3 regions of the Marinobacter sp. M-5 genome follow, and region 1 is predicted to be linked to each of the others. Evidence: predicted binding sites of a transcription regulator. Region 1 holds the regulator's gene; each other region holds the start of a gene.
What was found. Region 1 encodes LexA, which represses DNA repair genes until DNA is damaged. Its sites were predicted from a motif close to CTGTNTNNNNANACAG; they were not measured.
Positions count from the first base shown of each region.

Region 2: the regulator LexA is predicted to act here: its motif matches at 6,114-6,129, upstream of imuA (translesion DNA synthesis-associated protein ImuA).
Region 3: the regulator LexA is predicted to act here: its motif matches at 8,287-8,302, upstream of recN (DNA repair protein RecN).

Region 1 covers NZ_JAWJEK010000001.1:1,082,946-1,093,180, reverse strand. The annotation lists gene R0125_RS04995 (sensor histidine kinase) at 1-488, opposite strand, end outside; gene R0125_RS04990 (sigma-54 dependent transcriptional regulator) at 716-2,170, opposite strand; gene R0125_RS04985 (SOS cell division inhibitor) at 2,241-2,570, opposite strand; gene R0125_RS04980 (DUF1329 domain-containing protein) at 2,644-4,002, opposite strand; gene R0125_RS04975 (DUF6586 family protein) at 4,282-4,776, shown strand; gene R0125_RS04970 (hypothetical protein) at 4,822-5,082, shown strand; gene R0125_RS04965 (cell division inhibitor SulA) at 5,102-5,602, opposite strand; gene lexA (transcriptional repressor LexA) at 5,636-6,244, opposite strand; gene R0125_RS04955 (amidoligase family protein) at 6,407-7,411, shown strand; gene R0125_RS04950 (type 1 glutamine amidotransferase) at 7,401-8,138, shown strand; gene R0125_RS04945 (SIMPL domain-containing protein) at 8,193-8,879, shown strand; gene R0125_RS04940 (translocation/assembly module TamB domain-containing protein) at 8,876-10,235, opposite strand, start outside.
Region 2 covers NZ_JAWJEK010000001.1:1,949,721-1,959,955, reverse strand. The annotation lists gene R0125_RS08940 (sodium ion-translocating decarboxylase subunit beta) at 1-754, shown strand, start outside; gene R0125_RS08935 (error-prone DNA polymerase) at 807-3,917, opposite strand; gene R0125_RS08930 (DNA polymerase Y family protein) at 3,922-5,367, opposite strand; gene imuA (translesion DNA synthesis-associated protein ImuA) at 5,393-6,082, opposite strand; gene R0125_RS08920 (4a-hydroxytetrahydrobiopterin dehydratase) at 6,226-6,567, shown strand; gene R0125_RS08915 (putative RNA methyltransferase) at 6,681-7,559, shown strand; gene R0125_RS08910 (DUF202 domain-containing protein) at 7,559-7,930, shown strand; gene R0125_RS08905 (YkoF family thiamine/hydroxymethylpyrimidine-binding protein) at 7,934-8,185, opposite strand; gene ggt (gamma-glutamyltransferase) at 8,201-9,964, opposite strand; gene purU (formyltetrahydrofolate deformylase) at 10,075-10,235, shown strand, end outside.
Region 3 covers NZ_JAWJEK010000001.1:376,909-387,143, reverse strand. The annotation lists gene carB (carbamoyl-phosphate synthase large subunit) at 1-2,045, opposite strand, end outside; gene carA (glutamine-hydrolyzing carbamoyl-phosphate synthase small subunit) at 2,129-3,253, opposite strand; gene dapB (4-hydroxy-tetrahydrodipicolinate reductase) at 3,449-4,249, opposite strand; gene dnaJ (molecular chaperone DnaJ) at 4,261-5,391, opposite strand; gene dnaK (molecular chaperone DnaK) at 5,472-7,397, opposite strand; gene grpE (nucleotide exchange factor GrpE) at 7,510-8,106, opposite strand; gene recN (DNA repair protein RecN) at 8,348-10,027, shown strand; gene fur (ferric iron uptake transcriptional regulator) at 10,136-10,235, opposite strand, start outside.

The DNA.
Region 1 (10,235 bases):
CGGATTTCAATGCTGACCCGGCGCCCGTCTTTCAGGGACACCTCGTGACCGTCGTCCCGACGTGGCGCGAAACAGCGACGAATGACGTCCACCCAGCGCTCGTTGTCGAGGGGCTCGCCGAGCAGACCGATCGCGGCGGGGTTGGTCTGAGTCACCACGCCCTGTTTGTCCAGTACGACAACGCCGGCCGGCAGCGCGTTCAGCAGTGTTGAGAGTCGGTCCGCCAGCTGCTCTTTTTCTTCCAGCTCCTGCTGGCGCTGCAGCGATTCTGCCGTCAGTTCACCGGAAAGCTGATTCACGCGGGATTCAAGGGTGCGGTAGGAGTCGGTGATCTGCCGCGACATCTGGTTGAAGAGCTCCAGTGCCGTATCCACGGCTTCGTCGTCCTGCTGTGGAAACAGAGCGGTAACCTTGTCGTTCACATCCGCCGCCGCATTGGCCTGGGCCTGCTTGGCGGATGACTGCACAACAAAATGTAGCTGACTCATAAACGCGTCCCCTGACTCACCCGACCAACGGGTCAAACTCTTCGGATGGTTTGTTTGCAGGGACTTAAGCCAGCATCATGCCAACTCGGGTTTTTCTATATTTTTCAGAGGTCAGGAAAACATGGCGCTGGGGAAACGACGGTTTTATGTCGGTTTCCCCGGTCGGAAGCGGAGGTGGTTACGAAGGTTTGACGTAGGCGATGGGTCGTTATGTTACGGGAACAGGGTCAGGAGTCTTCGGACTCCTCTTCCTCCCGGAGCCCATACTTGCGCACCTTCTCCACCAGCGTGGTGCGGCGGATCCGCAATTTCTCGGCGGCACGGGCAACGACGCCACCGGCCTCATCAAGGGCCTGTTGAATCAACTGCTTTTCGAGGTTGGACAGATAATCCTTGAGATCCAGACCGTTCACCGGCAACAACGCCGGTGCATCCAACCCGACAAGACCGGGCACGCCGGATGGCATGCCGGAATCTTCGACCGGACGGTTTTCGTCGTAATCATCCACGTAGCGGAATTTTTTCGGAAGCTCCTGAACCCCGATCACACCATAGGGATGCATGATCGCCAGGCGCTCCACCAGATTTGCCAGCTCACGGACGTTTCCGGGCCAGTCATGGCGGCACAGACTCATGATCGCAGCGGAATTCATTCGCAGGGAGCCGCGCTTCTCTTTTTCCATACGGGAGATCAGTTCGTTGATCAGCAGGGGAATGTCTTCCACCCGCTCCCGCAAAGCCGGCATTTCGATGGGGAACACGTTCAGGCGGTAGTAGAGATCCTCGCGGAAATCACCACTGCCGATCATGTCTTCCAGATGTTTGTGAGTGGCCGCGATGATGCGCACGTCGGCGGACAGGGTCCGGTTGCTGCCGACTCGCTCGAACGTGCGCTCCTGCAGGACCCGCAGTATTTTGACCTGCATGTTCAGGGGCATGTCCCCGATTTCGTCGAGAAACAGGGTGCCGCCCTCTGCCATCTCGAAACGACCCACCCGGGCGGTAATGGCCCCGGTGAAGGCGCCTTTTTCGTGGCCGAACAGCTCGCTTTCCAGCAGCTCCCCCGGGATGGCGCCGCAGTTCACCGGAACGAAAGGTTTGTCCCGACGGGTGGAGTGGTAATGCAGGTTTCTGGCCACCACCTCCTTGCCGGTGCCCGATTCGCCGGTGATCAACACACTCACTTCCTTGTCAGCCACCTGCTGCATCAGTTGGCGAACCGACTGTACCCGACGGCTGGTGCCGACAAGGCTGCGGAATAGCTGCAGACCTCGTTGCTGGCCTCGCTCTTTGGAATGGATGAACTGATCCCGGAAAATCTGCGCCCGGTAGAGTGAATCCACGAACTTGGTGTAACTCAATGGCCAGGTCATACGGGCGATGATACGGGCCAGAACATCATCGGCAACGCCTTTCAGCGAAGGGTCGCCCACCATCAGCACCGGCACGCCCTGCAGTTTGCTGCAAACCTCGGAGACGGTTTGCTGGACACTCGCGTCCTCGCCGTCCAGCATCGCGACCGATACCGATGCCAACTCGGTCTCATCACCCGTGGCGAGCAGCGCTCTGGCTTCATCACCGGCAATAACCTGCTCTTCTCCGATGAACTCCAGAATGGTGACCATGTCGCGGCGGCGAGTGTCGTCCTCGCTCAGCACCAGCATTTTGTTATTCTTCGGCATCCCGTTACATCTCTGAGAGGATTTGAGCGATATTTAAGACTTTAAAAGCGTGAGAGTCAATTTTATGACGCTATTTGGTGCGGTTCGTTGAAACGTTTTGATACGCGCGTGCTGCGGTACGGTTACGGTTGACGCCCTTCAGCGCCTGACGGGCTTCATCGCGGGCTTCCGAGGCTCCCGCACTGGCAGCGTCGCAAAAAGTTTGCAGCCTGGCCAGACGTTCGCGGACCGGCTCGGCTTCCAGCTCGCCGGCCTCCAGTTGTGCCATAATCGGCTCAACGGTCACGCGCACGCGGCTGTTCAGCTCGGTGAGACGATCCCATTCCTGATCCTCAAGCGATTGCTCCAGGCCCTCGATCAACCGGTCCAGTGCTTGCATGTGCGTCGAAGTCTCAGCCATGGGGTGTATCTCCTGCGCCTGACGTAGGGCCAGATGAGCCGGGCAGGCGCCTCGCCCCTGCCCTTCTTGCCTGTTAACGACGCGCCGCCCGGCGGGCTGCGGAGGCCGTAAACTGGTTGCCACGGAAACCCGGCGCGAAATTGTATGCCGAGAATCCGTCATCAAGACCGTCGATGTAATAACGACCCGATTTCAGATCGTATGTCATTTCCATGGTAGTCCAGAACACCGGTTCGCTGTAGAAACTGATGTTATGGGCTTCCGATACGCGCCACAGGTTACCCTCTGCGTCGTATGCCTCTGACGCGAGAATCTGCCAGCTGTCCTCATCGACATAGAAGACCCGGCGGGAGTAGATGTGGCTGATGCCTGTACGCAGCCTTGCCTCCACAACCCACGCGCGATGCAGTTCGTAACGGGCCAGTTCCTGGTTGATGTGACCCGGGCGGATCACATCATCAGGACGAACCTCTTTCTCGTGCAGGCGGTACGCATTATAGGGCACAAACACTTCGCGCTTGCCCTTGAGCTCCCAGTCGTACTGGTTCGGCGCGCCATTGTACATATCCTTCTGATCCACCGACCGCAGAGAAGAAGAATTCGGCAGGTCGGTTTCGTAAGCCAAATTCGGCGAGCGACGCAGACGGCGTGAGCCGGCATCGTAACGCCAGGCCAACCGGGGGGAACGGATCTGATCGAGGGTTTCGTGGACCAGGGTAATGGTACCGGCCAGATTTGATGGCGCAATGGTGTCGGTCTTCAGGTAAAAGATCTTGTTATCAATATCGTCCAGATCGGCCCCACGGCGGCTGTACGCGAAGTAATAATTGTACTCGTTAACCACCGGGTTGTAGGAGCCATTTACCTGCGGAGTGGCAGATGCGCTGCGAAACGACAGCTCCTCGCCACGATAACGAAGAATGTGGTTCCAGATCACCTCCAGACCGCTTCCGGGAATCGGGAACGGGCTGGTCATGATGGTGTCGCGGACACCGTTGCCGTTATCCAGCAGCTCAGCGGACACTGCATTTTCCCGAAACTTGTCATACACATGCTCAGGGAAGGCCGCGGTACGACGTGTCTCATAAACCGGCATTAAGAAGTCAGGGCCGTACTGCTCAAGCATCTTGATATGCCCGGCCGTCAGCCTGTCGCGATAAAGATCAAGGTTCTCTGCAGTGATGATGAACAGCGGCGAGTCTTCGGGGAACGGGTCGGTTTCCACCTGCCCCGACTTCCAGTCAGCAGGCGGCGTTGTCAGCCCTCCGGTCCACTCGGGGATACTACCGGATGCATTCCCTGCTCTCTCGGCACCGACCGGAGTGAGTTCGTTGCCCAACCTCTGAGCTTCCGACTGCGTGACGGCGGCCGTCGCAGTGCCGGACATTCCCAACCATGCTAACGCTACACCTGTGACCACATGCTTACGCATATTTAACGTACCTCCCTTATGCCGTTGACCGCCCTGCCGCAAAAAAACAGTGCTCTCCGCTCGCGATTGCGAACCGCTGAAATCGCTCAAATCTCGTTCAGCGGGCGGCCTTTTTGCCAAATTCAAACGGGCGTTTCAAGTGAATGTTTGTAGTTTCTTGTTAAACCCGTGACGACCAACACAGGGGAGGAAATGCAACTGTAAATATGATAAGCTGATGAATTAATTTAATGGGCGCTTATTCCCGACTCGGCCGTCCATCTTTTTTGGCAGGTAATCATGGCGTCACAGTGGTATTCACTGGTTTCCCAAAAGCTGTTCATGGCCCGGGTGCTGTTACGGCAGGCTGACACCCCCTCCAGCGGGGAGGACGCCAGTGACGCCTTGCAGCGGGAAGCAGGTCTACAGGGCAGCATTGAGCTGACGCTGCGGGCAAGGCGCCTGTTACTGATCATGGTTGCGAAGCTGTACCAACAGAAGCAAAGCGATCCCGAAACGCTGGAGGCACTGGTCACTTTGCTTGGAGAGGACAACCCGGAAACCGCTGAGTTGCTGACTCTGGCGCGCAAAGGCGGCAGTTGGTGGAACCACCTGGATCAACTGGAGGCCGCGCAGGCCAAGCCACCGGCAACTCGAAAAACGGTCAGTGCGGAGAATATCATTGCGATATCCGCGGATTCCGGTCCTGACCGTTCTGCGGCTGCTCTGGGTAAAGTGCTCGACGCGTTGAAACAATTCGCCGATACCCTGGAAGAACGCCACAGCGAGTGGTAAATCGCGAGGCACCACAGGGTCGAATACAACTGAAAGGTTATGTGAATGTCACCATCTTTTTTCGAAATTGTACAACTGAGCGATGGCGATTATGCGTTGCGTCGCATTGACGACGATGCCGCACCACTGGTCCGCATTTCGTTTTCGTCAGAGGCCCGCGACATGATGGAAGATCGCGAAATGGCAGTTGCCAAAGCCATGATTGCGGCTGGCATTGAAGCGGTAGGCAATGTTGCGCACGATATTGACTGGGAAGACGACGACGCGGAAGCACAGGACGCGCAACCGTCCTACACCCTCCACTGAGTGAGATCCGCCAGCGCTCTCAGCGCTGGCGCAAAACCACCCCATGACTGTTGCCCTGAGCGGACGCCTTCTGTAGCGCTTCCAGACCTTCCCGGCCCAGCTTGCGGGTCCACATCACGACCGCATGACAGGTTCCGGCGCTGAGCGCCCGTTCCGCAAGATCCCGCGCCGGGTAATCCGGCGTTGAGCGCAACACCAGCAGCTCACCTGCTACGATGCCATGCATCTTCTGCCACTTGCTGACCAGCGCCTGAGGCGGATCGATCCATGCCAGCCAGCGCTTCTCCTGGTTCAACTGGGTCAGCATGGGCAACAGCAGCTGAAAATTCTCTACCTGACCCTCCGGCAGAATAATCTCAGTGACGTTACCTGTGACCGGCGCAGCAGGGTCGGCTCGCTTAGCTCTGGCGGAACCGGCCCGAACAACGGCTGACTTTCCCGACAGATGGCTGGCCGGCGCCTGAAAGCCGAATGCTGAGCCGGAATACGCCATATTCTGATTAAAGCTGAGTTGTTCCATGATGCGCCTCGTCTTCTGGTTGACCGTTGGAGATCAGTGCATATCCGAACGACGGATAACACCTACGCCAAGCCCTTCGATAAAGATCTCCTGCTCCCGCAGATCGACTTCAATCGGGACGAATTCTTCGTTTTCCGCAATCAGGAATACCTTGTTGCCCTCTTTCCTGAAGCGTTTCACCGTGACCTCTTCGCCAACACGAGCCACCACCACCTGACCGTTGTGAACGTCCTGCGTGCGATGAACCGCGAGCAGATCGCCATCCAGAATGCCGATGTCTTTCATGCTCATGCCTCTTACCCGCAACAGATAGTCCGCTGAGGGCGAGAAAAAGTCCGGCTTCAGGGTGCAATGGTCTTCGATGTGCTCCTGAGCCAGGATCGGGCTACCGGCCGCCACCTGACCAATCACCGGCAGGCCCAGGTCGGCTTCCGCCTCAGGCAACCGGATACCGCGGCTTGCGCCCGGAACCATCTCAATCGCGCCTTTGCGCGCCAGCGCCCTCAGATGCTCCTCGGCGGCGTTGGCTGAGCGGAACCCAAGTTCCGCGGCGATTTCCGCGCGGGTCGGCGGGTATCCGGTTTCATCCACGTAGCGCCGGATAATATCCAGTACCTGGCTTTGCCTTGCTGTCAGCTTCATGAGGTTGCCCCGTTTATCCTGTTTTTATATACAGTGAATTGACTATATACAGTGTTTTATCCAGTGTAAAGACTGCTTCCTGTATTTTTTGTCAGCAAGCCCCGGGCTCACCCTGTTGGGGTCTGTGTTAAGGTAACGGCAACCTATTGTGGAGGCACAGGAATGAGCGAATCACAGGCGTGCAGGATGCCGGACATACTGCGAACCGCATCCGGCGAAGAGCGGCGTGTCGGCGTCGAAATCGAACTGTCCGGACTGAGTTACGAGGACCTGGTCAGACTCTCGGAGAAACTGCTGTCCGGCGACGCACATGCTGCATCCCGGTATGTCGCCGAGCTGGAAACCGACTTGGGCAAATTCACCATCGAACTGGACTCCGATCCGATCAAGGATCTGGATCTCCAGGATGAGCGCCTGCCGGAGTCCGTGCGCGAACTCGGTGGCCAGGCCATGGACGTGATCGATGCGGCCGCGGAGAAGATCGTGCCCCTGGAGATCGTCAGCCCACCGCTGCCGTTTTCGACGCTCGAGCGCATCGAGACCCTGTGTGACGAACTGAGAAAAGCCGGCGCCCTGGGCAGCCGGGAAGCGCTGTACTATGCCTTCGGGCTGCAACTGAACCCGGAGCTGCCGGACCTGGAGGCGCCCACTCTGGTGCGTTACCTGCAGGCATTTGCCGTGCTCTACGAGTGGCTCAAAGGTCGTCATCAGGTGGACATCAGCCGCAAATTCACCAGCTACATTGAACCCTGGAGCAGCACCTACACTGACAAACTGCTTGAGGACGATTACGCTCCAGACGTCGAACAGCTGATGCGGGACTACCTGAAATACAACCCGACCCGCAACAAGGCTCTGGATCTGCTGCCATTGTTCGCGCACCTCGACAGCCGCTTGTTGGCGGAATTCGTTGAAGACGAACGCATCAAGAGCCGGCCGACCCTGCACTACCGCCTGCCCGATTGCGACATCGACAACCCGCAGTGGCATTTTTCTACGGTATGGAATGACTGGGTGGTGCTGGAGCAGCTGGCCAACAATGCCGCAGAGCTGGCGGAACTCAGGGAAGCGTTTCGAAACAGCCGCAAACTGAGCCTGCGCAACCTGACCCAAAGCTGGCCAGACACCTGCAACCAGTGGCTGCACGACCGGGGCTATGTCCGATAACGCCGTCGACAGCCCGGATTTCCCGGGCCTGACCATAGGAATCAGCGGGCCGGCGAGGCGCAGTCTCGCCCACCGGCTGATTAACCTGGGGCTGAAACTGCATGGCGCGAGAACCCATTACATCCGCCCGGGCTCAACGGTGGATGTCTCGATGCTCGACGGCCTGGTGCTGTCTGGCGGCACCCATGTGGCCCCGGAACTGTTCGGCCAACAGTCAACGGTAACCGCCCGCTATGATACCCGCCGGGACCAGACCGACCAGCGGCTTCTGGCCGACGCCCGCCAGCTGAAACTGCCCGTGCTGGGGATTTGCCGGGGCGCCCAGTTGATCAACGTTTTCCATGGCGGCTCGCTGTGCCAGAACGTGACACCGCTGCGGGTTCACACCCGGCATCGGCCACTGCTACTGCCCATGCAAAGGGTCAGACTGGTCCGGAACAGCCGTCTCGGCCGGTTGATGCACAGCCCCGCAATTGGCGCCAATCGTATCCATAGCCAGGCCATCATGCGGCTCGGCAAAGGCTTGCGGGTCGTGGCGGTAGACAACGACTGGTTTGTCCAGGCTATTGAAAATACCGGTGACCAGTGGCTGATGGGCGTTCAGTGGCACCCGGAATACCTGCTCTACCATGCCGGACACCGGCGCATTTTCAGCCACTTTGTTCACGCCGCCCGAGAGCGCAAGCTGATGAGGCTGAACGAGGCGGATGCCCGGACCCAGGCATAAAGCCCGGCTCCGGGACACGAAGACCAAGACCCAACACAGAACGGAGATCTGACGATGCTTGATGCCCTGAAGAAACACCTGGTGCCCGGCCTTGCGGTGGTTTTACTCCCCCTCGCCGCCCAGGCCGGCGAAGTGACCCTGACCGGAGAAGGCGCTGTCAAATACACCCCTGACAGTGCCCGAGTGCGGTTTACCGCCTCCGCGGAGGACAACCTGCCGGCCAACGCGTCTGACGAGGTCAACCGGATGATGGCCCAGTGGCGCAGTGCCATCGACGCCTATCGCGACCAGCTCGACGAGTACAACGATGCCGACCTGAATATGTACACCCGGATGATCCCGATGCAGGAGCGGGACCAGGAGCCGGAGAAACGGGCGGTGGCATCGCAGGCCGTCAGTTTCACCATTGACGATCTGGCGCTGCTGAACCCGTTGCTGGCCGAAGCCCAGAAGCTGGGCATGGATTACCACCTGGGTGCCGGCAACTTCTATCACTCGGATGAGAACGGCCTGCAGAAGCAGGCGCTGGCAAGGGCCATTGCCGATGCCCGATCTCGCTGCGACTTCGTGGCCGAAGAGCTGGACATGTCCTGTGGGGAGGTGGTCACCCTCAACATCAACGGCGGACATCACCCGATTCCGATGATGCGGGCGGAAGCAATGTCCGCTGGCGATGCAGTATCCAGCATCAGCGACCGGGAACTTCGCGCCAGCGTCAACGCCACCTTCAAGCTCGATTAGAAGTCCCGGGTGTAGAAAATGTCCAGCGATGCGGCCAGGCCACTGGCCGCTTCCAGATAGAAGTAGCGGCCCAGATCATAGCGCAAGGCGACAGTGGTGATGGGTTCAAATATCCCCACGCCGTAGCGCAGGCTCAATTTATCGGTGATATAGCCGCTGGCCACTACTGAAGCCTCGTCGCCAGCCCCCTCTGTTTCGAGCATCAGGTTTCGGATGCCCAATTCGTCCCCGATACCCTGGGTGAGCTTGTTGGCCTGAGTCAGCCCCAACGAAATAGCCGCCTGACTCATCTGCCCCTCTTCGCCCTGGCTCTGCGGCGCTCTCCCCAGAATCACATAAGACAACGCGTCGCTCTGGGGCATGGATGGCTCGGAAAACACCTCGGTTTCCGGCTCGCTAACTGGCCCACTCAGGCGGATACCCGCCACGACCGAATCCACCCGACGAACGGCTTCGATGTCGAGGTAGGGTTCAGTCAGGGATCCGACGAAAACAACCCGCGCCCGGCGCAGGTCCAACTCTTGGCCATAGGCTTCGTATCGGCCATCGACCAGTTTCAGCGAGCCGCGGGTGTCCATGTCATTGCCAATTCGCAGCGTGCCTTTCAGGTCACCGGTCACACCGAAGGCATCGAACGTCACCTTGTCATCACCAACCACAACGGTGATGTCCATGTTCAGAGCCTCAATCGCCCGTTCCTCCGGTTCGACGCCCACGATCACTTCGTCTTCGGACACCGACACCGCCTGCGGCGGCAATGCCTGCACCTCAATTTCGCCGCGGGGGACATCCACCCGCCCCGTCACTGACAGCGCGCCTTCCCGGAAGGCGATGGTGATGTCGGGCGCCACCTCTACCTGTGCGTAAGGATCGTAAGTGATCGGCAGGCGGTCGCCGGTAACGGTGACTTCAGCCGAGGGCTGGTTCTCCCAGTCAAAGGCGCCGGTGAGCCTCCCCTTCGCCCGGTCACTGCTGTTCCAGCGTCCGCTGAGGTCGGCCGAGTAGCCGTTCAGCTGCAGGGCAATCACCACATCGTTCAGAGGGAGCGGAATGGACGGGTCAACGAAGCGCCCGCCAGTAAGCGCCACTTCGCCGTTAACCGCCGGCCTCAGCAGGGGCCCGGATAACCGGCCTTCACCATTGAGTTCCCCCTCGAATTCTTCCAGCCCGGCAATCACTCCGGCAAGGGCAATGTCGAGACCGGCGAGGGAAAAGCGGCCGGTCACCGGCCGCGCTTCGGTCGTCGGATCCACGGAAAGGTCCAGATCAAACTGGCCGAGTTCGGGGCCCGCGAGATTCACGGTGACATCCGCCACTTCAGGTTTCATGGCGACGTTTACGGTGAACGTGTCGTGC
Region 2 (10,235 bases), 870 kb from region 1:
TTGGTTGGGTATTCTGGACTTCACGATTCTGGAAGCAGCCGCCATCGGCATCATCGGCGGGGCGGATGGTCCTACATCCATCTACGTGTCCAGCGTTCTGGCTCCGCACTTGCTGGGTGCGATTGCGGTGTCTGCCTACGCCTACATGGCGCTGGTGCCGATGATTCAGCCGCCGATCATGAAGGCGCTGACCAGTCAGAAAGAGCGGGCCATCAAGATGTCCCAGCTCCGCCCGGTGAGCAAGAAAGAGAAGATCGTCTTCCCGCTGGTGGTTCTGATTGCGGTGGTTCTGTTCCTGCCGGATGCGGCGCCGCTGTTGGGTATGTTCTGCTTCGGTAACCTGATGCGCGAATGTGGCGTGGTGGAGCGTCTGAGCGACACCGCCCAGAATGCCTTGATCAACATCGTGACCATTTTCCTGGGGCTGTCCGTTGGCTCCAAGCTGATGGCGGACAAGTTTCTGGACGGCCAGACGCTGGGTATCCTGGGGCTGGGCATTGTGGCCTTCGGTGTTGGTACCGCCTGTGGTGTTATGATGGCGAAGCTGATGAACCGCTTCACCAAGGAAGCCATCAACCCGCTGATCGGTTCTGCCGGTGTATCCGCGGTGCCGATGGCGGCCCGGGTATCCAACAAGGTCGGTCTTGAGGCCAACCCGCAGAACTTCCTGCTGATGCACGCCATGGGTCCCAACGTGGCCGGCGTTATCGGCTCTGCAGTGGCTGCCGGTGTGATGATCAAGCTCCTGAGCTGATCTCCACCGAGTAGTACCGAAAACCCCGCCTTCGTGCGGGGTTTTCTTTTTTCTAATGAAAATTCCGGGAATCAACGGGCAATGAACGAATCAGATGGCTCAGATCCGAGAGTTTCCCCGCCATCACATGCATAATCTCGCCTTGTCGTTCCAATACGCCCTTCACATGCAGCAGCCGCGCGGTCAGCAGTGGCTTTCGCTGCCGCCGTGCAGTTTCCAGCCACACCACCACATTCACATTGCCGGTCTCATCCTCAAGAGTGACAAACGTCACGCCGGAGGCCGTGCCTGGGCGCTGGCGACCGGTAACCAGGCCGGCCACCTGAACGGGGATGCCGGCTTTGGTGGTTTTGAGCTGTTCGGCACTCAGGCAGAACTTCAGATGGCCCTGTTCCCGCAGCAGGGCGAGTGGGTGGCGCTGCAATGTGAGGCCCTGGCTGGCGTAGTCGGCAAGGACGCTCTGGCCTTCGGTGGGCTCCGGTAGCTGATGACAGTGTTCCGGGAGGTACTCTGCGGCGGCTTCCTCCGCGAACAGTTCCGTCGGTTGTTCGTGGTCCAGCAATTGCCAGTAGGCCTGGTGGCGGTTACTGGTGAAGTCGGGCATGGCGTTGGCGCCGGCCAGCAGCTCCATGTCCCGCTGATTGAGGCTGGCCAGACGGCGCAGTTCGCTGGTGGAGCGGTAGCCGGTTGCGGGCCGGTACTGGTGAAGGCGTTCGGCGCCGCTTTCCGACAAGCCCTGTATCAGGCGCAAGCCCAGCCTTAGCTGGCGGGTGGGGCCTTCCAGGGTGTGGTCCCAGTGGCTATGGTTTACATCCGGCGGCAGCAAAGCCACGTTGTGGCGGCGGGCATCCTGTACCAGTTGTGAGGGGGAGTAGAATCCCATGGGCTGGCTGTTGAGCAGGGCGCAGTAGAACGCCGCCGGGTAATGACGCTTGATCCAGGCGGACACGTACACCAGCAGGGCAAAGCTGGCGGCGTGGGATTCCGGGAAGCCGTAGCCGCCAAAGCCACAGATCTGTAGATACAGGCGTTCGGCAAAGTCGGCGTCGTGGCCACGTTCGAGCATGCCGCTGATGAGTTTGTCGCGGAACGGGGTCAGGTCACCGTGGGATTTCCAGGCGGCCATAGCCCGGCGCAGCCGGTCGGCTTCCCCGGCGGAGAAGCCGGCGGCCACCATGGCCAGTTTGATCACCTGTTCCTGGAAGATGGGCACGCCCAGGGTGCGTTCAAGCACTTTCCGCACTTCGTCGTTGGGGTAATCCACCGGTTCCAGGCCGTGTTTGCGGCGCAGATACGGATGCACCATGTCACCCTGGATCGGCCCGGGGCGAACAATGGCCACTTCGATCACCAGGTCGTAATACGTCTCCGGCTTCAGGCGCGGCAGCATGTTGATCTGGGCGCGGGATTCCACCTGGAATACGCCGATGCTGTCGCCTTGTTGCAACATGGCGTAGGTGTCCGGATCTTCTGCGGGGATGTCCTGCATGGCAAAGGGTTGGCCCTTTTCCTCACTGATCAGTTCCAGCGCCTTGCGAATGGCCGAGAGCATGCCCAGTGCCAACACATCCACTTTCATCAGCCCCAGGCTTTCCAGATCGTCCTTGTCCCACTGGATAACGGTGCGACCTTCCATGGCGGCGTTCTCCACCGGCACCAGTTCCGCCAGTGGCCCGGCACTGATTACGAAGCCGCCGACGTGCTGTGACAAGTGGCGGGGAAAGCCCAGCAGGGTGTTGACCAGGGTGAAGAAGCGGTCGGCTATCCGGGGGTTTCGAGTCAGGCGTTTGTCGAGGATCTGCTGGCGCCAGTCGGTGGCCTTGTCGCGCCAGTCCACACCATTGAGCAGCTGTTCGACCAGCGCGGAATCGAACCCCAGGGCTTTGCCGACATCGCGGATTGCGCTGCGGGGGCGGTAGCGGATAACGGTGGCGGCCAGTGCCGCCCGCTCGCGGCTGTAGCGGCGGTAAATGTACTGAATGACCTCTTCACGGCGCTCGTGCTCGAAGTCCACGTCGATGTCCGGCGGCTCGTTGCGGTCCTTGGAGATGAAGCGCTCGAACAGCAGATCCACTTTAGTGGGGTTGACCTCGGTGATGCCCAGGCAGTAACACACTGCGGAATTGGCGGCGGAGCCGCGGCCCTGACACAGAATGCCCTGGCTGCGGGCAAAGGCGACAATGTCCTGAATGGTGAGGAAGTAATGCTCGTACTTCATCTCGGAAATCAGTGCCAGCTCCTTGCGGATCAGAGCCTGCACCGTCAGTGGTGTGCCACCGGGAAAACGCCGGCGCTCGCCTTCCCGGGTCAGGCGGTGCAGGAAGCTGACGGGGGATTCGCCTTCAGGCACCAGGTCGGGCGGGTATTCGTAACGCAGGCTGCCGGGCTCGAAAACACACCGCTCGGCGATGGCCAGGCTTTCTTTCAGCCAGGCCTCGGGAAATAGCCGCTGCAATACCGCCAGGGGGCGCAGGTAGCGCTCGCCGTTCTGGAACAGGTAGCGGCCGGCCTGTTCCAGCGAGGTGTTGTGACGCAGGGCGGTGAGCACATCCTGTAATGGCTGGCGTTCGCGGCTGTGCATGTGCACCTGCCCGGTGGCGGTGATCGGGCAGCGCAGGTCCGAGGACAGCTGGCCTATCCGGCACAGGTGGTGGTCTTCCCCGGATTCCAGGGTGCGGCTGGCGCCCAGCCACAGGCGATCGCCAAACAGCCAGTGCAGCCACTCGCCGCTGGCCAGTGCTTCGTCGTAGCTGGCGTTGGCCGGCAGGGGTGGCAACCACAGGCACAGGCAGTCCTCGAGAGGATGAGTTTCCAGATCCTCACGGAACAACCGGTATTGGCCTTTCTCTGCCCGGCGTCGGCCGGTGGTAATCAGTTGGCACAGCTGGCCGTAACCGGCGCGGTTGCGGGCCAGCAGGATGAACTGCGGTGGGGTGCCGTTGGCCGGGGCGTTTTCAAGTTCAAACCAGCTGCCGGTGATCAGCTTTACCGGGCTGTCTTTGAGAGCCGCCCAGGCTCTGGGAATACCAGCGACGGAACAGGCATCGGTAATGGCCAGGGCACGATAGCCCAGTTCCGCTGCCTGCTCGGCCAGCTCATAGGGATGTGAGGCACCGGTCAGAAAAGTGAAATTGCTGAAACAGTAAAGCTCGGCGTAAGACATGGGCTTATCCGAACCAGCCATGGACAAACCAGCCGCCCCGCACATCCCGGAATACCCAGGCCAGCTGACCGCTACTCAGCCCGGCGATGTAGTAATCCCGGTGCACCCGCTGGCCATCCCACCAGCCGCCGCTGATTCGTTCGGGGCCGGAATGCCAGGCCACCGGAGCCTCCGGCAGGGCTTGCGGGCCGCTCAGTAACCACAAGGGTCGGCGGGGCAGACTGGTCAGGTCGCTTATCGCCGGGCGCGGTTTGCGCTGAACCTCGGAGGCCGACCAGGCTCGTTCCGGGCGGTGATCCGGTTGGTGCGACAGTTGTTGCAGGGCGTCGTTGCCCAGACGGGCCTGCAGGCGGCTGATCAGTGTGTGCCAGGCTTCGTTCAGGTCCCGGGTTTCGCCCAGCAGGTCATTGCCTGCTGCGGCTTCCCGCCCGAGAAAGCGGCGCACGGATAACACCAGAGAAGCCACTGGAGCCGGCAGGGGGTGTTGCTCGAAGCGCAGGCGCATCAGGTTCAGAAATGCCTCGGCCCGGTGTTCCGGCCCGGAGGTGCGAATGCGCAAGCGGGTAGGCTCGTGATGGCGATGTGTCAGCACCAGGAGCAGGCTGTCGGTGTCCTGCTGGCGCCAGCACAGGTCTTCTTCCAGCTCCGTCAGTATGCGTTGCAGGGGAAACAGCAGGCCTTCGGCGCGCTCGATGTCCTGCACGAAATCCGCCTGCTGACGAAAGTGGTGCGGTGGCTGCCAGGGTTGTTGCGGGTCTGGCCGGCTGCCCTGAATTTTCTGCACCCGGGCAAGGGTTTCCGGTGCCAGCCGTCTGGCCAGCTCGGCGGCTGGTAAGGTCATGACTTCCCCCATTTGGGTCAGACCCAGACGCTGGAGCCGGGTCAGGGTGCGGTCGTCAAAGCCGGCGGCGGCCAGTGGCAGATTATGGAGATGCCGTTCCATATGGCCCTTGTCTGCAGTGCACTGGCCCTGGCCGGCCCGAGCGCAAAGACGAGCCGCCAGAGGAGTGGCTCCGGTGGCCATCCAGGCGGTCAGATGCCGTTCCGAGAGAGCCTGTTCCAGGGTTTGCCAGACGGCGGCCAGGCCGCCGTAGAGTTTTTCCAGGCTGCCCACCTCCACCAGCAAGCCGTCGGGCGGGTGGAGCACAATGCTGGCAACATGGCGGTACAGCCAGCGCGCCTGCTCCGCCAGAATCTGCTGTTCACGCCCCGGGTCCGCGTGGGCGATGGCCAGCTCGGGCACCAGGTTAATGGCGGTTTTCAGACGCATGCCCGCTTGCACACCCTGGGCCTGGGCTTGTGGGCAGGCTTGCAACACGCGCTGGGCAGACTGATCCACAACCACCAGAGCCGGTTTACTGTTCTCTTCATTCGCCTCATCACGCCCGTTGCGGGAGCGACGAATGTGATCCAGCAGCAGATGCGGGAAATGCAGGTAAGCCCAAAGCATGATGCCGTGCCTTTATGTCAGTCAGTCAGGGAGCGGATGCGGACCAGGGGCCCTGAACCACCCGGTTCGATTCGGTGACCGGTAAATCGGCCCGTCGGCCCATGGCCAGTGTGCAACGCTGCCCGGGCCAGCTGCCTCGACGTTTCAGCACATTGATCCGCAGGTCCTGGTGTTCGCCGGCTTCCAGCTCCAGGCGCAGAGCGGCCGGAGAACTCTGGTCGGCCAGCTTGCGGCTGCGGAACAGCACGCACACATTGCTGCCGGCCTCCGCCGCCAGTTGCAGGCGGCGGATATCCCGGGCGGCCAGTTTGCCCGGCCAGGCCAGTACCAGCCCGGTGACCGGAGAGCGCAGGCAGTTTTCCAGGGTCCAGAGCAGATCGCCGCTGTCTTCGGTGCGGATCATCACAATCTGGTCCAGATTCACTCTGTCACGGGCCAGGGCAGGGGCGTAAGGTGTGTGTGGCGGGTTCAGCCAGAACACAGTTTTGCCAGCGTGGGACAGCCGTTGCATCAGTGGCAGCACCAGCTGCAATTCGCCAATGCCCGGGGCATCCAGCAGGCATTCGCTCAGAGCTCCGCGGGGCCAGCCCAGGCCTCCGAGCTGATTGTCCAGGGCCTGATAACCGGTCGGTTCCGCCGGTTGCGTGGTCCGTGTCTGACGATGCCCCTGCCAGACACGGGCATCCTCTATCAGCGTGTTCAGAAGTTTGCTCATGGTGTTAAATTCCTGCCTGGTTTCCGGAGTACTGTTTAAATATACAGTATTCTGAACAGGGTCAAATTTCAAGAGTGGGCTTGATAATCCGCAGGCCGGCGGCCACGCTTGTAGTACACGCTACTGTTCAGGGGGAAAAGACCATGACTTCACTGGAAGGGCTGTCCTGCGAGGCCTGCAGCGCAGATGCCCCGAAAATCGGGGAAGATGAGAAGCGCAGTCTGCTGGGGGAAATTCCTGACTGGCAACTCGTTGAGCTGGATGGGGAAGAGCAGCTGCAACGGGTCTTCAGGTTTCGTAACTTTGCCGAGGCTCAGGCGTTTACCAACAGGGTCGGAGAACTGGCCGAAGCCGAGGGGCATCATCCCGCCATTCTGCTCGAGTGGGGCCAGGTGACGGTGCGCTGGTGGACTCACTCCATCGGTGGTTTGCACAAAAACGATTTCATTATGGCCGCCCGGACCGGTGCCGCTTACGGAAGCTGACCAGTGGTCCGGCACGGCAAAACCGATGGCGATGAAATCCGGCTTGCCATTTAGACCATTGGCGGTGTTTGGGGTAGCCTTGCGCATTCCCATTGCATTCAGGTGATACGCCCATGCCCGTCGAACCCTTTCAAGCTCTTGCCTGCCCGCTGGACGGAGAACCTCTGAGCCATACTGGCGCGGCCTGGCGCTGCCCGGTGGGGCATAATTTTGATACCGCCCGCCAGGGCTATATCCACCTGTTGCCGGTCCAGAACAAGCGTTCTCTTCATCCCGGTGACAGCAAGGAGATGGTGGCAGCCCGTCAGCGCTTTCTGAACGGCGGCTTTTACCAGCCCGTCGCCGATGCGGTGAATCGTCTGGTGCTGGCGGAAATGCCCGACACACACCGCTTAACCTGCCTGGATGCGGGCTGTGGAGAAGGCTATTACCTGCGCCAGTTGGCGGCGGCTGCCGCAGAACAACCGGCACTCGAGTTGTTGGGCGTGGATATCTCCAAATGGGCGGTACTGGCAGCCGCGAAACAGGACAAGCACCCGGCGTGGGTTGTGGGTACCAACGCCAGGCTGCCGGTGCTTTCGTCCTCGGTGGACCGGGTGCTCTGTGTGTTCGGCTTTCCTGTGTATGCCGAGTTTACCCGGGTGCTGAAGCCCGGGGGGCAGTTGCTTCAGGTGGACGCCGGACCCGCGCATCTACGGGAATTGCGTGAGATCATCTACCCTACGCTGAAGCCTGAAAAAAGCGCGGTGCGCGACGATCCGGTGGGTTTTAGAGTGCTTGGCTCCGCCATGGAGCGCTTTGCCCTGACGCTGGACAGCCAGGAGCAGATTGCGGATTTGCTGGCGATGACGCCACATTTGTACCGTGCCACCGCGGAGGGGCTTGAGCGTGCTGTGGCGCTGCAGTCGTTGACGGTCACCGTGGATGTACGCCTGACCCGTTATCAATGCACACTTCCAAACCCTTCACCGGATGAAAAGGAAAGCGCCTGATGTCAGATCTGAAAGACCCCCGGGTTCTGTTCGCCGCCGAGCGCACGTTGCTGGCCTGGAACCGCACCAGCTTGTCCTTCATTGCCTTCGGATTCCTGATCGAGCGGGCGGGGCTGTTGCTCCATGCGCTGGTCCCGGAAGCGGTGGGTGCCATCAACGCGGTGCTGGCGTTCTGGATTGGCATCCTGTTCATTCTGCTGGGGGCCTTTGCCGCAGTGTGGTCATCCCGCCAGTTCCGGGCCCTGTTGCGCACCCTGACCCCCGCGGAGTTTCCCGAAGGTTACGGCTTCCGCTGGGGGCTGGTGGTGAACATGGTTGTGGCGTTTCTCGGCACCGTGCTGGTTGCGGCGCTGTTTGTGGGGCGGGTGTAGGGGTTACCCCTTCGGCCGCCGGTCACCTTCCATGATTTTTGCCACGAAAACCGACTTGCCGTAGGTTTCGAACGACCATTTCAGGGTGTCTGAGAGCACCGACATCACCTCATCATACTCGCCGAACATCTCGGTGCTCATGCGCCCGGGATGCACCTCCAGACTGGTCTGTTTCAGCCGGTCAATCAGATCCCAGATTGGTTGCTTGTAGTCGTCCTTGAGCGGGTAACAGCTCAGTTGCACAGATAGATACATGATGTCTCCCCGGGTTCAGTAACCCTTTGCGGATGAAGTACTGCGTCTTGGATCGGCGCCGCCGTAAAGCGTTCCATCCTCACCAATCAGGACGCTCTGGATCGCACCCATGGCGTTGGTGGTTTTCACGGTATGGCCGCGGTCCTCCAGTAGCCGGAGGGTGTCCGGGCTGAATCCCTGTTCAATGAAGATCGCGTCCGGCAGCCACTGATGGTGCATGCGCGGCGCGTCGACGGCGCTCTGAATGTTCATGTTGTGATCAATCACATTAAGAATCACTTGCAGGGTGGTGGTGATGATCCGCGAGCCGCCGGGGCTGCCTGTGACCAGGAAGTTGCGGCCGTTCTTGCGCACAACCGTCGGCGACATGGAGCTGAGCATGCGTTTGCCCGGTTCCACCTTGTTGGCCTCGCCGCCAATCAGCCCGAACGCGTTGGGCTCACCGGGCTTGGCGCTGAAGTCGTCCATCTCATTGTTGAGCAGGAAGCCCGCCCCGGTCACGGTAATGCCCGAGCCGTAACTGAAATTGATGGTGTAGGTGTTGGATACCGCGTTACCCCAACGGTCGACGATGGAGTAGTGGGTGGTTTCCGGGCTTTCAAAGGCGTTGGGGTTGCCGGGCTGAAGTTCGCTGGCTGGCCGAGTCTTGTCGACGCTGATGTTTTTGCGCAGCTCGGCGGCGTAGGCTTTGTCCAGCAGGCCGTCGAGGGGAACATCAACAAAATCCGTGTCGCCAAGAAACTTCGAGCGGTCGGCGTAGGCCAGTTTCATAGCTTCGGCCATGTAATGCAGGGTGTCCGCGGCGTTATGGCCGAGTTCTGCCAATGGGTAGTGTTCCAGAATGTTCAGGATCTGCAGGATGTGGGTGCCGCCGGAGGAGGGCGGTGACATTGAGAACACCTCATGGCCTCGATAGGTTCCGCGCACCGGCTTGCGGATGGACGGCTGATAGTCTTTCAGATCCGCCGCGGTGATCAGACCATCATTACGCTGCATTTCCTCGACGATCAGGCGCGCTGTCTTGCCCTCATAGAAGCCTCGGGTGCCCTGATCGGCGATGCGCTGCAGGGTGGCAGCCAGTTCCGGCTGGCGAAAACGCTCGCCCGGTGGCCAGGGTGAGCCATCCTCCCGGTAAAACGTCGCACGGCTGGCGGGCCAGCGTTGCAGGCGGTCCCGGGCCTGCTCCAGGCCTTCGGTGAAGCGTGCCGGCACGATAAATCCGTCCCGGGCCAGGCGTATTGCCGGCGCCAGCGCTTCCGGCAGTGACAGGGTGCCGTGGCGTTCCAGTGCCAGGGCCAGTCCGGCCACCGTGCCGGGTACGCCGGAGGCCAGATGGGTGAAGCGGCTGCGGTTGGGCACCGCATTGCCATCGTTGTCCTGGAACATGGTTTCGGTGGCCGCGGCCGGGGCTTTTTCCCGGTAATCGATGGCTTCAACCGGGCCGCCGTCGCCGGGGGCAAACAACATGAAACCACCGCCGCCGATATTGCCCGAGCGGGGCTGCACAACGGCCAGTACAAAGCCGGCGGTTACGGCGGCATCTACGGCATTGCCATCATTTTTCAGCACCTCCAGCGCCGCGTCGGTTGCCAGGTCGTGGCTGGTGACCACCATGCCCTTGCGGCCCTGTTCCGGGTGGTGACGTTCGCCCTCCAGAATCGCCTGCGCACACAGACTGCCGGCAACGCTTAGCAGAATGACGGCAAGCCCGGCGCGAAGGCCCGGTGAGCGGCCCCTGGAGGCGTGTGTGCGGGGTACCTGAGGTGGGTGTCTGTCCATGTGCTTGTTCCTCGTTTCTGGCGTTCAGATAGGCTATGATAGCCGGTCATTTTTACGGGTGTGAAACCTTCGCCCCCGCGTTTCCGGATCAGAACTAAGGAAAGGCTTCCATGGAGCATACCTATCGTCTTGTTATTTCCTGCCCGGACCGGGTGGGAATTGTCGCCAAGGTGAGTAATTTCCTGTCCACCTACAATGGCTGGATTACCGAGGCGAGTCACCATTCGGACACCCATACGGGCCGCTTCTTCATGCGCCACGAGATCAAGGC
Region 3 (10,235 bases), 710 kb from region 1:
GTGATCATCTGCTGGAAACGCTCGCGGTCCTCGGCGCGGTCGATCGCGTCCGGGCTGGTACCGATGATCGGTACGCCCGCCGCTTCCAGACCCCGGGCCAGCTTCAGGGGCGTCTGGCCTCCGTACTGGACAATCACACCCTTGGGCTTTTCGACGTTGATGATTTCCAGCACGTCTTCCAGCGTGATTGGCTCGAAGTAAAGGCGATCGGAGGTGTCGTAGTCGGTGGACACGGTCTCCGGGTTGCAGTTGATCATGATGGTTTCGTAGCCGTCCTCACGCATGGCCAGGGCAGCGTGAACACAGCAGTAATCAAACTCGATACCCTGACCGATGCGGTTGGGACCGCCACCAATCACCACGATCTTGTCGCGGTCAGAGACGTCGGCCTCGCACTCTTCTTCATAGGTGGAGTACATATACGCGGTGTCAGAAGCGAATTCCGCAGCGCAGGTGTCCACCCGTTTGTAAACTGGACGGATGCCCAGATCGTGACGCAGCTTGCGCAGGCTGACCTCGGAAATGCCCAGCAACTTGGCCAGGCGGCCGTCCGAGAAGCCCTTGCGCTTGAGGCGGAACAGGGCATCGCGGTCGATATCGGCCTTGCCGGCCGACTTCAGGGCCTGCTCCTCACGGATCAGGTCCTCAATCTGCACCAGGTACCAGGGGTCAACGTGGGTGTTGTTGAAGACCTCCTCGACGGTCATACCGGCACGGAAGGCGTCACCGATGTACCACAGGCGCTCGGCCCCGGGCACATTGAGCTCCTGGGTCAGGGTTTCCTGGCCGTCGGTGGTATCCAGCTCCACCTTCTCCTCGAAGCCTTCGGAACCCACTTCCAGGCCACGCATGGCTTTCTGCAGGGATTCCTGGAAAGTACGGCCAATGGCCATGACCTCACCCACGGATTTCATCTGGGTGGTCAGACGGGCATCGGCCTGGGGGAACTTCTCGAAGGTGAAACGCGGAATCTTGGTAACCACGTAATCGATGCTGGGCTCGAACGACGCTGGGGTGACCCCGCCGGTAATTTCGTTGCGCAGCTCGTCGAGGGTATAGCCCACCGCCAGCTTGGCCGCGACCTTGGCGATCGGGAAGCCGGTGGCCTTGGAAGCCAGGGCCGAGGAACGGGACACCCGCGGGTTCATCTCGATCACTACCATACGGCCGGTATCCGGATTGATACCGAACTGCACGTTGGAACCGCCGGTTTCCACCCCGATTTCACGCAGAACCGCCAGCGAGGCATTCCGCATGATCTGGTATTCCTTGTCGGTCAGGGTCTGGGCCGGCGCCACGGTGATGGAGTCACCGGTGTGCACGCCCATGGCGTCGAAGTTCTCGATGGCGCAGACGATGATGCAGTTGTCATTGCGGTCGCGGACAACCTCCATCTCATATTCTTTCCAGCCGATCAGGGACTCGTCGATCAGCAACTCGTTGGTCGGTGACAGGTCGAGACCGCGGGTACAGATCTCCTCGAACTCGTCGCGATTGTAGGCGATACCGCCACCGGAGCCACCCATGGTGAACGAGGGCCGGATGATGCACGGGAAGCCGATATCGTCGGACGCAGCCCAGGCTTCCGCCATGGTGTGCACGATGGTCGCACGCGGGCATTCCAGACCGATCTTTCTCATGGCCTTGTCGAAGCGGTCCCGGTCCTCGGCCTTGTCGATGGTGTCGGCGTTGGCACCGATCATTTCCACGCCGTGCTTTTCCAGTACGCCGTGCTTTTCAAGATCCAGCGCGCAGTTCAGCGCGGTCTGGCCGCCCATAGTGGGCAGCAGTGCGTCGGGCTGCTCTTTCTCAATGATTTTTTCGACGGTTTTCCAGGTGATCGGCTCGATGTAGGTGGCGTCGGCCATCACCGGGTCGGTCATGATGGTTGCCGGGTTGGAGTTAACCAGGATGACCCGGTAACCCTCTTCCCTCAGGGCCTTGCAGGCCTGGGCTCCGGAGTAGTCAAACTCGCACGCCTGACCGATCACGATAGGGCCGGCGCCCAGGATCAGAATGCTTTTAATGTCGGTACGTTTTGGCATCTCTAGGTAAACCTGTCAGCAACTTTTAAATTCTTGCATCGCAATGTGCGGCGCCTGTATGGCTCTTGGACCCTTCCGCGGGCCTAGCGGGCTTCCATCAACCGAATGAACTGGTCAAACAACGGTGCCACATCGTGCGGGCCCGGGCTGGCTTCAGGGTGCCCCTGGAAACTGAACGCCGGCTTGTCGGTACGGCGAATGCCTTGCAGCGAACCATCGAACAGGGACTTATGGGTCGCCTGCAGATTGTCCGGCAGACTGGCTTCGTCCACGGCAAACCCGTGATTCTGACTGGTAATCATCACCGTGCCATCGGCGAGATCCTGCACCGGGTGGTTGGCTCCGTGATGGCCATGACCCATTTTCACCGTTTTGGCACCGCTGGCCAGCGCCAGCAACTGGTGCCCCAGACAGATACCGAACACCGGAATGTCGGTTTCCAGCACTTCACGGATGGCGGTGATGGCGTAATCGCAGGGCTCCGGATCGCCCGGGCCGTTGGACAGGAACACACCGTCGGGATTCATCGCCAGCACCTCGGCGGCCGGCGTCTGTGCCGGTACCACCGTGATGTCGCAGCCGCGGGCCGCCAGCATGCGCAGGATGTTGAGCTTGACGCCATAGTCCCACGCCACCACCTTGAACCGAGCCTCGCTGCGCTCACCGTACCCTTCGCCCAGGGTCCACTCGCTCTGACTCCAGCCCCAGGCCTTGTCGGAACTGACTTCTTTCGCCAGATCCATGCCCTTCAGGCCCGGGAAGGCGTTCGCCAATTCCAGCGCCCGCTCGGCGGTGGCGCCCTCGCCTGCCACCACGGCACCGTTCTGGGAACCTTTGTCACGGAGGATGCGCGTCAGGCGACGGGTGTCGATGTCTGCAATGCCTACAATGTTGTTGCTGCGCAGGTACTCGTCAAGGGTGCCGGTGCTGCGCCAGTTGCTCGCAATCAGCGGCAGGTCGCGAATGATCAGGCCCGCAGCCTGGACACGATCCGATTCCACATCCTCCTCGTTCACACCGGTGTTGCCGATGTGCGGGTAGGTCAGGGTGACAATCTGGCGGGAATAGGACGGATCGGTCAGGATTTCCTGGTAACCGGTCATGGCGGTGTTGAACACCACTTCGCCGCTGGTCTCTCCCTCAGCGCCAATGGCGGTGCCGTAAAACAGGCTTCCGTCTGCGAGTGCAAGGATTGCAGGTGTGCTCAAGGCTTGTATCCTCATCGAGTGGCGTAGAAGTTCGTCACGAACAGGAACGCAAGCGCAAATTCAGGTTGCAAAAAAGCGAGACAGAGTCGTAACCCGGTCCCGCTTTTTTTTGAAACTTTTTCAAAACTACGCTTGGTGCAGTTAAACCGCCTTATTGTAAAAACATTGGCGCTTTATGTCCACGAGTAGCACAGCTTATTTCAAGTCCAGAACGTCCTGCATGTCGTAGAGCCCGGCCGACTTGCCCTGCAGCCACAGTGCAGCCCGCATCGCGCCCTTGGCGAAGGTCATACGACTGCTGGCCTTGTGAGTCACCTCTATGCGCTCGCCCTCAGTGGCAAACAGTACGGTATGATCACCCACAACATCCCCGGCGCGAATGGTTTCGAAGCCGATTTCCTGGCGGGTGCGCTCGCCGGTGAAACCTTCGCGACCGTAGACAGCGCAGGCCTTCAGATCGCGACCAAGGGCGTCGGCCACCACTTCGCCCATGCGCAGCGCTGTGCCGGAGGGCGCGTCCTTCTTGTGGCGGTGATGGGCCTCGATGATTTCCACATCGTAGTCATCCCCCAGCGCTGCTGCTGCCGTGCGTAGCAGGTTCAGCACCACGTTCACCCCGACACTCATGTTGGGCGCAAACACCACCGGGGTGGATTCCGCGGCGACCGCCAGCTGCGCCTTCTCAGCATCGGTCATGCCGGTGGTACCGATAACGATCATCTTGCCGTTGGCCTTGCAGAACTCGGCATTCTCCAGGGTCAGATCCGGGAAAGTGAAATCGACGAGCACGTCGAAATCGTCCTTCACCTCGGCCAGACTGCCGGCCATGGCAACACCGGTTTTGCCTAGGCCGGTCATTTCGCCGGCGTCAGCGCCGATCAATGAACTTCCGGGCTCAACAACCGCCGCGCCCAGCTCGAGACCCTCGGTGCCGTCAACGGCTTCAATCAGCACTTTACCCATGCGCCCGGCGGCGCCGATGATTGCTACCCTCATGGTCTCCGTCCTCAGAATTTCATTTCGTCAAAGAAGCTTTTCACACCCTCAAACCAGGAGGTTTTTTTCGGGGCATGGTGCGTGCCGTTGGTGCCATCCAGGGTTTCCTGGAACTCTTCCAACAGCTCTTTCTGCCGCTTGGTCAGGCTCACCGGAGTCTCCACCATCACCCGGCACAACAGATCCCCGGCGGGACCACCACGCACCGGGCTGACACCCTTGTTGCGCAGGCGGAACAGTTTACCGGTTTGCGTTTCAGGGGGAATCTTCAGTTTGACCCGGCCGTCCAGCGTCGGCACCTCCAGCTCCCCACCGAGAGCCGCATCGACAATGCTGATGGGCACTTCACAGTAAAGGTTACGGCCATCACGGCTGAACAGCGAATGCTCACGAACCGCGACCTGCACGTAGAGGTCGCCAGGCGGCCCACCGTCCATACCCATTTCACCCTCACCGGACAGGCGAATACGATCGCCGGTGTCCACGCCGGGCGGCACCTTGACGGACAGAGTCTTTTCTTCCTGAACCCGGCCCTGGCCATGACAGACCTTACACGGATTTTTGATCACCTGACCAGAACCCCGACAGGTCGGGCACGCCTGCTGAACCGTAAAGAAACCCTGCTGCATCCGCACCTGCCCCATACCTTTACAGGTACCGCAGGTTTCCGGACGTGAGCCCTTTTCAGCGCCACTGCCTTCGCAGGTATCGCACTCCTTGTGTCCCGGTATGCGAATCTGGACGGTTTTGCCTTTGACCGCCTCTTCCAGGTCCAGCTCGAGGGTGTATCGCAGGTCCGCGCCGCGGGTGTTGCGACCACGACCACCGCCACCACCGAAGATGTCACCGAACACATCACCAAAGATATCGGAGAAGCTGCCGCCCCCGCCGCCGCCAAAGCCGCCGCCGGCCTGGCCGTCCACACCGGCATGACCGAACTGGTCGTAGGCCGCCCGCTTGGACTGATCCGCCAGGATCTCGTAGGCTTCACTCGCCTCCTTGAACTTGTTCTCGGCGTCGGCGTCGTCCGGGTTACGGTCGGGGTGATACTTCATTGCAAGCTTGCGGTACGCCCGCTTGATTTCCTTCTCGTCCGCATCCCGGGACAACCCGAGAGTCTCGTAATAATCGCGCTTGGCCATGCTTTTAAAACCCTGTTTTTAAAACGCGGAAAACGCGAGACTCATCCCGCGTTTTCCAACTGCCTGATGTACGTCAGAATTTACCGCTTTTCGTCGTCTTTGACTTCCTCGAACTCGGCGTCAACGGCGTCGTCAGAAGACTGGGCACTGGCACCCTCGCCCTCTCCGGCCGGCTGCGCCTGGTCCGCCTGATCTGCGTACATCTTCTGAGCCAGCTCGGAAGACACCTCAGTCAGCTTCTGGGTCTTGGCTTCAATGACGTCCTTGTCTGAACCGGCAAGCGCTTCTTCCAGCTCTTTCACCGAGGCTTCGATAGAATCCTTCTCACTCTCGCTCACCTTGTCGCCAGCGTCTTTCAGAGTCTTGCGTACGGCGTGCACCATGGCGTCGCCCTGGTTGCGAACCTGCACCAGCTCTTCGAACTTGCGGTCTTCCTCGGCGTTGGCCTCGGCGTCCCGCACCATCTTATCGATCTCGTCATCGTTGAGGCCGGAGGAGGCCTTGATCACGATGGACTGCTCCTTGCCGGTCGCCTTGTCTTTCGCGGACACGTTCAGGATGCCGTTGGCGTCGATATCGAAGGTGACTTCGATCTGCGGAACACCACGGGCAGCCGGCGGAATGTCGGCCAGATCAAAACGGCCCAGCGACTTGTTCTGTGCCGCCTGCTTGCGCTCACCCTGCACCACGTGGATGGTGACCGCCGTCTGGTTGTCATCCGCGGTCGAGAAGGTCTGCGACTTCTTGGTCGGGATGGTGGTGTTCTTGTCGATCAGCGGAGTTGCCACGCCACCCATGGTCTCGATACCCAGGGTCAGCGGGGTTACATCGAGCAGCAGCACGTCTTTCACGTCACCAGACAGAACCGCCGCCTGGATGGCAGCACCCATGGCTACTGCTTCGTCCGGGTTGACATCTTTACGGGCTTCTTTGCCGAAGAACTCTTTGACCTTCTCCTGCACCAGCGGCATACGGGTCTGACCGCCCACCAGGATAACCTCGTCGATCTCGGAGGCCTTCATTCCGGCATCCTGCAGCGCCACTTTGCAGGGCTCGAGGCTGCGCTGAACCAACTCTTCAACCAGCGACTCCAGCTTGGCGCGGGTCAGCTTCACGTTCATGTGCTTGGGACCGGACGCATCCGCCGTGATGTACGGCAGATTGACGTCGGTCTGCTGGCTGCTGGACAGCTCGATCTTGGCCTTTTCGCCAGCTTCCTTCAGACGCTGCATTGCCAGGCTGTCGCCACGCAGATCGATACCGCTGTCTTTCTTGAACTGGTCGGCCAGGAATTCGATGATTTTCAGGTCGAAGTCTTCGCCACCCAGGAAGGTGTCACCGTTGGTAGCCAGCACTTCAAACTGGTGCTCGCCGTCGACGTCGGCAATTTCAATGATGGACAGGTCAAAAGTACCGCCACCGAGGTCATAAACCGCAACCGTGCGGTCGCCGCTCTTCCTGTCCAGGCCATAGGCCAGTGCCGCAGCCGTCGGCTCGTTGATGATGCGCTTGACGTCGAGACCGGCGATCTTGCCAGCGTCCTTGGTGGCCTGACGCTGGCTGTCGTTAAAGTAGGCCGGTACGGTAATGACTGCCTCGGTCACTTTCTCGCCCAGGTAGTCCTCTGCGGTCTTCTTCATCTTCTTGAGAATTTCTGCAGACACCTGCGGCGGCGCCATTTTCTCACCCTTTACTTCTACCCAGGCGTCACCGTTGTCGGCCTTAGCGATCTTGTACGGCACCATCTTGATGTCTTTCTGGACCACATCGTCCTCAAAACGACGGCCAATCAGACGCTTGATGGCGTACAGGGTGTTGTGCGGGTTGGTCACCGCCTGACGCTTGGCAGACTGACCTACCAGGGTTTCGCCGTCGTCGGTGTAGGCGACGATGGACGGGGTGGTGCGATCACCCTCGGCGTTTTCAATAACTTTTACCTTGTCGCCATCCATAATGGCTACGCAGGAGTTGGTGGTTCCCAGGTCAATACCGATAATCTTGCTCATTGAGTCACTCCAATTCGTTTGTTCAATCCGATGGCGGCATCGCTGTCGCGATGCCTGACATGCAATCTGGCGCTGTCCGTTTACTGCCTATATTGGCGCCTTAATAAACTTTTCAAGCCTGTTCGTCGATTTTTGGTGCGTTGCTGGCCTGAGCCACAACCACCATGGCAGGACGAACAAGGCGCTCATTCAGCGTGTAACCCTTCTGAACAACCGCCACCACGCTGTTGGGCTCGGCATCCGGCGCCGGCACCATGGACATGGCCTCGTGGAGCTGCGGATCAAAGGGTTCGCCAACAGGATTCAACTGGGCAACGTTGAACTTCTTGAGGCTGTTCATGAACAGACTCAGGGTCATCTCCACCCCTTCACGGATGGAGGCAACCAGTTCGCCGGCAGACTCGTGACCCTCGGTGCTCTCGACCGCTTTCTCAAGACTGTCAGCGACCGGCAGCAGCTCTTTCACGAACTTTTCAAGAGCAAACTTGTGGGCTTTCTCTACGTCCATCTCCGCGCGGCGACGAACGTTTTGCATCTCCGCCTGAGCCCGCAGCATCTGCTCCTGGAATTCCTGCACCTGTGCCTGCAGGGCTTCGGTCTCGGAAAGCTCGCCGGCCTGCGCTTCGTCGGCCGCCTCCGCCGCTTCACTTTCAGCGGCGGCCTTCAGCTCTTCCTCTACCTGCGCATTGCGATTGTCGTCAGCACTCATGGCTACTCCTGGTCGTTCATCCGCGGCCGCCGCAGCGACCGGTTCGACATGTCACCCGCCCCAGGGGGGACGGATCAAATAGGGTTGCGAACGGATATGGGGCCCGTTACGCCGGTTTCAACCTTGCAGAGTACATTTATGCGCAATTTCACCCCTGCGCATTTGCAAACCAGAAGAACCCTGTATATATTCACAGTCACTGTATGTACGCACAGTATTTTTCAGAGCGGAGGTCACCTGCATGCTCACACAGCTCACCGTTTCCAATTACGCCATTGCTGAAAGAGTCGAACTCCAGTTCAGCAAGGGTATGACCGCCCTGACCGGAGAGACCGGTGCAGGCAAGTCCATTGTGCTGGATGCGCTCAGCCTCGCCATGGGCGGACGGGCCGACGCCGGCGCCGTTCGCCATGGCGCAAAGCGGGCAGACATCACCGCCTCCTTTGATGTATCGCGGATTACCGAGGCACGGTTGTGGCTGGAACAACATGAGCTGGATGACGACCATGACTGCATCCTGCGCCGGGTGATCAGCAAGGACGGCCGCTCACGGGCATACATCAATGGCCAACCCTGCCCACTGGCAGACCTGAAAGATCTTGGCAGCCGGCTGATGGACATTCACAGCCAGCACCAGCACCAGTCGCTGCTCCACAAGGACACCCACCGCAAACTTCTGGACGAATACGCCGGGGTGGAAACGCTGGCCAGTGACACCCGCGAAGCCTGGAAAATCTGGAGCAAAACCCGCCAGCGCCTGACCGAGCGCCAGCAAAATGCCGACGAAGCCGAGGCCCGCCTGCAGCTGCTGCGTTACCAGGTAGAGGAACTGGACCGCTTGGCCCTGGAAAGTGGCGAGCAGGAAAACCTTGAGCAGGAACAAGCCCGGCTCAGCCACGCTGACACGGTGCTCCTCAACAGTCAGCAGGCAGCACTGCTGTGCACCGAGGAAGACAACAGCGCCGCGGATCTTGTCCGCCAGGCTCTGCAGCAACTGGAAAACCTGCCCACCGAAGTGCCGGCGCTGGCTGACACCATCCAGATGCTTAATGACGCGCAGATCCAGATCAGCGAAGCCGGCGACAACCTGCGCCGTTTCGTCGAAGATTACGAGGCCGACCCGGCGCGCCTGGCGGAGGTGGAGGAGCGCCTGAGCGCCATCTACCAGATGGCGCGCAAACACCGGATTACACCGGAAGAGCTGCCGGAATTTCACCAGCGCCTGAGCGCTGAACTGGCATCACTGGATGACGGCGAAGGCAGCGTTGAGCAACTGGAAGCGGAGCTGCAAAGCCAGCGCACGCACTTCGACGAACTCGCAACCCGCCTGTCCGAGGCCCGCCAAGAGGCCGCTGCGAAACTGGATCAGCGAATTGCCGACGAGCTGGCACAGCTGAGCATGCCGGCAGTGCAGTTTGTCACCCACCTGAACCGGAATGGTGCCAACGAGCCTTCGCCCTGCGGACTGGAAGACGTGGAGTTTCTGGTCAGCGCCAACCCCGGACAGCCGGCGCGGCCGCTGGCAAAAGTGGCGTCGGGTGGCGAGCTGTCGCGAATCAGCCTGGCGATCCAGGTAGTGGTGGCGCAGACATCCACCACCCCGACCCTGGTGTTTGATGAGGTGGACGTGGGCATCGGCGGTGGCACTGCAGAGGTAGTCGGCAAGCTACTGAGGACTCTGGGCGACGACGGTCAGGTCCTGTGTGTCACGCATCTGCCGCAGGTGGCGGCCCAGTGTCACCAGCACCTGTTCGTCAGCAAATTCACCGAACAGGATGCGACCTTCTCGAAAATTGAAACGCTGGATGATCACGGGCGGATCAGCGAAGTGGCCAGAATGCTGGGGGGCGTCGACATGACCGAACACACCATTGCTCACGCCCGGGAAATGTTTACCAAAGGCCAGGCAACCCATCACTGAGAAACGAGCACATTCCCCTCTCGATTGCGAGAGTTGTTGGGGCGGGTTAATACCCGCCCCTTTTTTTGCGTTGACCTCCGCACACAGCACCGGCCAGTGCAGTAATGCTTACTTCTTAATGGGTTTGACGTACAGAATCAGGCTGTGGTCGACAATCTCGAAGCCATGCTCTCTGGCGATTTTCTGCTGACGCTGTTCGATCACCTCA